Regions from separate parts of the uncultured Marivirga sp. genome, predicted to be linked through region 2. Evidence: riboswitches for the same ligand, from Rfam matches in the RefSeq annotation. Region 2 holds a riboswitch; the other holds the start of a gene.
What was found. Region 2 has a riboswitch for S-adenosylmethionine ahead of metH (methionine synthase). Riboswitches for the same ligand answer to the same signal wherever they lie in the genome.
Positions count from the first base shown of each region.

Region 1: it holds a riboswitch for S-adenosylmethionine, as region 2 does, so the genes downstream of both, AAC601_RS10665 (O-acetylhomoserine aminocarboxypropyltransferase/cysteine synthase) here and metH (methionine synthase) in region 2, are expected to answer to the same signal.

Region 1 is NZ_CAXBEQ010000004.1:165,879-170,165, reverse strand. It holds gene AAC601_RS10680 (NAD(P)H-hydrate dehydratase) at 1-918, shown strand, start outside; gene AAC601_RS10675 (T9SS type A sorting domain-containing protein) at 963-1,328, shown strand; gene AAC601_RS10670 (lysoplasmalogenase) at 1,429-2,118, shown strand; SAM riboswitch class I at 2,247-2,339, shown strand; gene AAC601_RS10665 (O-acetylhomoserine aminocarboxypropyltransferase/cysteine synthase) at 2,693-4,021, shown strand; gene metX (homoserine O-acetyltransferase) at 3,996-4,287, shown strand, end outside.
Region 2 is NZ_CAXBEQ010000003.1:23,248-27,534, forward strand. It holds gene metH (methionine synthase) at 1-2,314, opposite strand, end outside; SAM riboswitch class I at 2,365-2,484, opposite strand; gene AAC601_RS07810 (DUF3307 domain-containing protein) at 2,560-3,276, opposite strand; gene AAC601_RS07815 (transcriptional regulator) at 3,273-3,872, opposite strand; gene AAC601_RS07820 (hypothetical protein) at 3,996-4,287, opposite strand, start outside.

The DNA.
Region 1 (4,287 bases), on a different contig from region 2:
CAGAAGTATATTGGCCAATTTGAAATACTAGACATCGGCTTATCCCGTGATTTCATTGAGAATTGCATAAGCGATTACTCAATTTATAAACCAACAGATAAAAATAAAGCATCAATAAAAGTAGGGTCTACAGCTCATAAAGGCGATAGAGGCAGAGCGTGCATTATTGGTGGTGGCCATGCCAAAATGGGGGCAGTTATCTTAGCTGCTCAAGGCGCTTTACACTCTGGAATCGGATTATTGACCGTACAAGCATGTCCACATTGTATTCAAATCGTACAAATTCAAATCCCAGAGGCATTGATTTTAGAAGATGAAAATGAATATGTACTTGGCAGTTTCATGAATTATGAAAAGTATGATTCTCTGGTTTTTGGTCCTGCAGTTGGTTTCGCAAATAAAACAGTTACTCTACTTAAGGAAATCCTAAAATCATATAATGGCCAATTAATTTTAGATGCTGATGCTATTACAATTCTTGCTGAAAACAGAGAAATGCTCGAAATGCTACCTAAGGGCACCATTCTGACTCCCCATCACGGGGAGTTCAAGAGGCTAGTTGGAGATTATTCCAATAATTTTGAAGCTTTGATGCAACTAAAGTCATTCTGTATGCATCATAAAGTTGTAGTAATATTAAAAGGCAAATATTCTGCAGTTTGCAACAGCAATGGAAATATCAGTTTCAATAGTACAGGAAATCCTGGAATGGCAAAAGGCGGAAGTGGCGATTTATTATGTGGGATTTTAGCGGGACTTGCACCACGCATTAAAAAACCATACGAAATAGCAAAGTTGGCAGTATTTTTGCACGGTCTAGCTGGTGACATTAGCCTTCAGGAATACGGAGAGAATTATATGACTCCTTCAACTATGGTATTGAATTTGAAAAATGCATTTAAATTAATTGAAAATTAAATCAACAGTAAAACTATAAGCGGCAATGGCCGTAAAAAACTAAAATGAAATTCTCTAAGAACATATTGCTTATCTTCTTTATCAGCTTTAGCATATCCTTTGCAAATGCTGAAAAAGATTCATTAAAAGAAAAAGCAGTTGATATCGAAATCATAAAGATATTGAAGGAAGCTGAGGTCTACCCTAACCCAGCAGAGGATTTCATTTACTTAAAAATTAATGAGGGTTCCATTACTTCAGAAATTAGTATTGAAGTAATGAGCATCATTGGCAATAAAATGAGCATCACTCACGAAAAGATTAATCCTGGTCTTTACAAGATTAACCTCAAAAACATCCCTAGTGGCCATTATTATGTGATGTTAACCGTTGATACCGACAAAAGCTTAAAAAAGTTCATAAAGAAATAAGACTTTTGCATTTCACATTTCCGTTGTTTAGCGTAATTTCTTCACATAAATCTCTTTTATAATAGCTTTTTAATAAGTACTTTTCGATAAACATTGTTAGATGAGCTTTAAAGCATATTTCTATTGGATAGTTGCAGTACTTGAAATAATCTCTTTGTCTTTTGAGGTTAACATCTTACACCAAATTTGTAAACCACTATTGATGATAGCTCTTTTGATTTATTTTTGGGATAAATCAGATAGTAGAAAAGATGAAAAATGGGTAAGTTTTGTCACTTTAGCATTAGCTTTTAGTTGGATCGGTGACATAATGCTGCTATTCGCTTTTAAACACTTTATGTTCTTTTTTGCTGGCATCTCAGCATTTTTAGTAGCTCATATCGCCTATATCATAGCCTACAGAAGAGCAACTTTTCAAGACAAGCTAAACTTTAGTTGGTCTTTTTTCCCAGTAATTGTAGTAGCTTATTTAGCTTTAATGGCATATTTGATTTTACCATACATAGATAGTGTAATCCAAGTCCCAATTACTCTTTATGCAATAGTTTTAGCATTAATGATAGTGGTGGCATGGTTTCGTAAAAATCAAACTACCGATGATAGCTTCCAATTAGTGGTATTGGGCGCAGCATTATTCACTATTTCCGACTCTGTTCTTGCCATCAATCGTTTTTCTCACACCATACCCTATGCTGGAGTTGCAGTAATGAGTACCTACATTATTGCTCAGTGGCTTATAGTAAACGGATTGTTAAAGCATAAGAAAACCCCAAGTGATAACACAATATAATCTTCTTAAAATTCATATAAAATCAATAGTTTATTCTGTAAAAAAATTATTTTTAAAATAAGTAATTTTTATTTGGAATGATGTTTGTTTATTTCAAAAAGCTTTTCCTACATTTGAATTATTAAATCAATTTATAACGAAGAGGTAAGAGACAGGCTCTATGATCCTCTGGCAACCTGATTCAAGGTGCCAAATCCTGCCCGATAAGGGAAATATAAATATGAAAGCATTACACAACTCAAGTCAAAGCGTTCAATTCGCAGTTCAACAATCAACTGGATTCAATTCTCGAATCAAGTTCAGTATTTCAATTAATCACAACGATATTTTTTTAGCTCCCATGCGAATGTGCATGTGCTGTAGTTGTTAATCAACAATTCAACTCTTTTGGATTCATCCCAATAATCTGAACTGGAAAGGGCTGTCCTTTTCGATCTAATTACTTTCTGGAAACATATATAATCCATTCAAAACCAATTAATTAAAATTTTTATTATCGCGTCCATCATGCTGATGGGCTTTATTATTTCTCAATTATTATTCTAAAAAATTATACATCTTAAATTTTAAAATTATGTCAACTACACAAAAATTCGAAACATTACAGTTACATGCAGGTCAGGAAATTGACCCAACAACCAATTCAAGAGCGGTGCCTATTTATCAAACCACAAGCTATGCTTTTAATAACTCAGACCATGGTGCCAATTTATTCGGTCTGAAAGAATTTGGCAATATCTATTCAAGAATCATGAACCCGACCAATGATGTTTTTGAGAAAAGAATTGCGGCTTTAGAAGGTGGGGTTGCAGCAGTTTCAGTTGCATCAGGACAAGCGGCACAATTTATTGCCTTGAATAATATCTTGGAAGCTGGCGATAATTTCATCACTACCAAATATTTATACGGAGGCACCTACAATCAATTCAAAGTATCCTTCAAGAGACTAGGTATAGAAGCACGATTTTCTCCTGATGAGGAAGTAGAATCTTATGAAGCATTGATTGATGAAAATACTAAAGCCATTTATTTGGAAACCATTGGTAACCCGACTTTCAATATCCCTGATTTCGAGACTATTTCCGCATTAGCTAAAAAGTATGACTTACCATTAATTGTAGATAATACATTTGGTGCGGGCGGTTATTTGTTCAGACCTATTGAACATGGTGCTAATGTGGTTGTAGAATCTGCAACCAAGTGGATTGGCGGTCATGGGACTTCAGTAGGCGGTGTATTAGTAGATGCAGGTAACTATAATTGGGGCAATGGTAAATTCCCGCAGTTTTCGGAGCCTTCGGAAGGCTATCACGGACTAAATTTCTGGGAAACTTTTGGAGAAGGAAACCCGCTGGGTCTACCCAATATTGCTTATGCCATCAGAGCAAGAGTAGAAGGTTTACGGGATTTTGGCCCAGCTTTAAGTCCATTCAACAGCTTCTTGTTGCTTCAAGGATTAGAAACGCTTTCACTAAGGGTACAAAGAACAGTCGATAACGCTTTAAAATTAGCTTATTGGTTAGAGAAACACCCTTTAGTGGACAAAGTGAATTACCCAGGATTAGAGAGCAGTAAATATTATCAACTGGCTAAAAAATATCTTCATAATGGCTATGGTGGAGTTTTATCATTTACCGTAAAAGGAGATAAAGAAGAAACAAAAGCCTTTGTGGATAATCTTAAATTAGTTAGCCATTTGGCAAATGTGGGAGATGCTAAAACATTGATTATTCAGCCATCAGCTACTACTCACCAACAATTATCTGATCAAGAGCAACTGTCAGCAGGTATTTCTCCTAACTTATTAAGAGTATCTGTTGGTATTGAGCATATTGACGATATCATTGCAGATTTTACTCAGTCATTTCAAAAAATACATGAAGAAAACTATGCCACAGCATAATTTACCTAATTCTTTTCAATTAGAAAGCGGTCAAAGCTTGCTCGGGGCTTCTCTTTATTATGAGATTCTAGGTGAAATTTCAGAAAATAAAGAAGTGGTTTGGGTTTGTCATGCTTTTACTGGAAGCGCCACCGTCAAAGATTGGTGGGCTTCACTTTTTGTTGAAAATGGTGGGTTTATAGATCTCAATCAGCATGTTGTAATATGTGCTAACTTATTGGGCTCGTGTTACGGAAGCACGGGGCCAGAATCGCTAAATCCTCATA
Region 2 (4,287 bases):
AATCTATGATTTCATAATTATTACAGGCCAATACCACTGACACGATGTTTTTGCCAATGTCATGTACATCACCTTTTACCGTGGCCATTAAAATACGTCCGTTGCCACTTTTGGCTTTTGGGTCTTTTGCTGCTTCTATGTAAGGTAGCAGGTAGGCTACCGCCTTCTTCATTACCCTAGCGCTTTTCACGACTTGTGGGAGGAACATTTTTCCTGATCCGAAGAGATCACCCACTACATTCATTCCGTCCATTAAGGGCCCTTCGATAACATCGAGCGGACGCTCTGCCTGAAGTCTACATTCTTCTGTATCTTCTTCTATATATTCCGTGATACCTTTTATTAATGCATGTTCTAATCTTTTATTAACATGCAAATTCCTCCATTCCTGCATAGCTTTTTCAGCTTTTTCTCCGGGCTTAAGATTTTCAGCATAGGACATTAATCTTTCTGTAGCATCAGCTCTTCTATTGAAAAGCAAATCCTCAACGTAATCCAATAGTTCTTTATCTATTTCATCATAAACCTCCAGCATGCCAGGATTAACAATTCCCATATCTAGTCCAGCTTTTATCGCGTGATACAAAAATGCTGAATGCATGGCTTCTCTTACCACATTGTTACCTCTAAAAGAAAATGAAATATTACTGACTCCACCACTGGTTTTTGCATTAGGTAGGTTTTCTTTTATCCATTTCACAGCTTCGATGAAGTCTACTGCATAGTTATTATGCTCTTCCATCCCCGTTCCGATGGTCAGAATATTTGGATCGAAGATGATGTCTTCAGCTGGAAACTGAGCTTCATTTACTAATAAATCATAACAGCGCTTGCAAACCTCGACTTTTCTATCAAATGTATCCGCTTGACCAGTTTCATCGAAGGCCATTACAACTACAGCTGCACCGTAACTCTTAATTTTTTTGGCTTTGGCTATTAAATCTTCTTCGCCTTCTTTCAGACTAATAGAATTAACAATTCCTTTTCCTTGTAGGCATTTTAAACCAGCCTCAATCACTTCCCACTTAGAAGAATCGATCATAAATGGAAGTCGTGCTATATCAGGTTCTGAGGCAATAAGATTGACAAAGTTCGGCAAGACATTTACTGCATCCAGCATACCGTCATCCATATTGATGTCTATTATCTGAGCGCCTCCTTCCACTTGATCAATAGCGATATCCACTGCCTCTTCAAATTTTTCTTCACGAATTAATCGAGCAAATTTCTTCGATCCGGATACATTGGTCCTTTCTCCGATATTGACAAAATTTAGTTCAGGCGTGATGGACAATGGCTCTAGTCCACTAAGTCGCATCAATTTCTGTTGAGGTGCTATTTTATGCGGTTTAGATTGAGCAGCATAATCAGCAATGGCTTTAATATGTTCTGGCTGAGTACCACAACAACCTCCAATGATATTTACCAAACCTTCATCGAAATAGCTTTTAATAATACTGCTCATTTGGCTTGGACTTTCGTCATATTCTCCAAATTCATTAGGTAGGCCCGCGTTAGGGTGACAAGAAATGGCAACATCCGAAATTCTAGCCAATTGTTGCAAATAGACTTTTAGCTGGTCTGCACCTAATGCGCAGTTAAAACCTACACTTAGCAAAGGGAAATGACGAATACTGTTCCAGAATGCTCCTACAGTCTGACCGGAAAGCGTTCTCCCACTAGCATCGGTAATGGTGCCAGAAACCATAACTGGAATATCAATACCTTTTTCATCATTGAGTTCTTGAATTGCCATCAATGCAGCCTTACAATTCAGGGTATCAAAAACAGTTTCCACCAAAAATATATCGACTCCACCAACAGCCAAGGCTTCGGCTTGTTGTTTATAAGCAATCTTTAATTCATCAAAAGAAATAGCCCTGAAACCCGGACGATTTACATCCGGTGATAGGGACGCAGTTCTATTGGTTGGTCCAATCGAACCTGCTACAAATCTTGGTTTATCGGAATATTCCTCGGTTGCTTCTTTGGCAATTTTTGCTGACTGCTCATTGAGTTCCCAAACCAAATCCTGCATATCATAGTCTGCCATTGCAATGGTAGTGCCACTAAAGGTATTGGTTTCGATGATGTCAGCACCAGCATTTAAGTAAGCTCTATGAATATCCTTGATGATGTCAGGCTGTGTAAGGGACAACAGGTCATTATTACCTTTTAAATCAGAGGGGTAATCAGCAAAACGTTCTCCTCGGTAATCAGCTTCCGTGAGTTTATAGTTTTGAATCATGGTGCCCATTGCACCATCCAACACTAAAATTCTGTCTTTTAAAATATCTTTTGAAAATCGACTCATTCTGAATATTTATCATTTTTATATCCAGAAAGTGCCGTGAGAAAGGCTGTTTCTTATCTTTACCAGACTATCCGCCTGGATGGGAGTTAGCACCTTTTCCTTTTGCAAATGCATTGGAAGGGTTGCTAAGACTTCAAAGGGCCCAATCCCTCAGTCTTTCTGGATAAGTGAATCAAAGTAAAGCATAAAAAGCGAAATGGAAAAGTGATTGTTAAGAATTTTGTTTAATTGTCTATTGTTGATATTCAGATAAGGGTAAGCATGTTTTTGTAAACAAAGCCTACCAAAATAGCAAGACCAAAACTTAATAATGTGCCAATTAAAATGTATTCTGTAAGTTTTCGGTCCTTGGCTCTTGATAAATCACCGAAGCGAAATACTGATTTTGCGGCAATAAGAAAACCGATTGCTTGCCATTCTGCCATCAACACAAAACTGAAAACAAATAACCTTTCTAACATGCCGATGTATTTTCCTGCTTTTGATAATGAATCAGAATCAGAGTCTTCTGGCAAATCCCATTTTGACATTATGACTTTTATCAAAACCGCAACTCCGTAGGTGATCAGCAGAATATTTAGTAATAAAAACAGTACATTATTAGAAAGCTCAAAATTGAAATTGATCAGTTCAGGATAATAAAACGATCCTAAACCAATGATCACTGATAAATGAGCTATTTGGTCTAAGGCAAACAGGAATCTGCTGTTAATACTTTTTTCAAGATTGATTTTGATGATATCAATCAAATAATGACTGATAGGAATTATCAAGAAAGCCAACCAATATCGGGAATCCAGTTGCAATAGAATCAACAAAGCAGCTGCATGGATGATTATATGGAAATAAAGAAATTTTGATTTCGCTTTCTTTTGTTGCTTGTCTATTATCCAATGGTCTGGTTGAAACACAAAATCACCTAGTACGTGGGCCACTAAGGTTTTGAGGAGAAATGAAATCATAGAAGTTGGGTTTGTTGTTCATAGTATGTGATGAGTTGGTTTAATTCATCAAAGCCAGCTCTCTTCAAGGCTACACTGATATTTCCTTGTTTTTTATTTAGTTCTTCTGCTATTTCCTGTTGGTTTTTACTGGGGTTTTCAAATACCGTTTTGATGATATTCGCCTCTGTCGGAGTCCATTTGTTCCCCGTTAACAAGTAAAGTGCTATCATTAAATTTAAAGTATTGTCCCATTCTGAATCGAAACTTCTAATCATTAGATTTGCCTTTCTAAGGCTTTCAAAGCATTTTCCAGAATTTTGATAGGCCTCTCCATTAGATTCACTTATTTTTTGAGATTTATGCATTTCTCTACCAATTCCAATTGCCATCCGCACATCTTTACCTTTGATTTGTTTTATGGAAGCTTTGAGGTAAAATGCAGTATATAGTACTTTTTCGATACTTACTCTAAGTTGAAAACTATCACCTCTAAAAATCTCCCAATCTTTAGGTGATCCACCAAATTGATTTAAGCCTATCTTAAGCTGTTTTAGCCATTCTTGATTTTTACTGTGTGAAGAATTGATAATGTCTCCAGTTATTACTGCTATCATACTATCAAATATACAAAATTATATGACAATTATGGTATATTTAATATTATATGATATATGGCATATATTTTTAATTATATGATTTATATAATATTGAAGGGTAATAGGAAAAGTGGCACTACCTCAATTATTATTCTCTATTGTAACCTCATCAAGTTTTATAACCTCAACACTAGAATTTGAAGTTTGATCTAAGCCTATATAATAAAAGCAAATATCCCCCTCTTCGTCTTTTTCTCGATAAAATGCTCTTGATTTATTGATGCTTGAAATATGATGCTCCGTGGATAAAATAAATTGCAGCTCGTTGGATTTTAAGTTATAGGAGTAGACTTCATTTACCTCTTTCTTTCGATTTCGTACTAGATAAAAACCATCATTGGCATTATCTACAATAGCATACCAAATCTCCTTA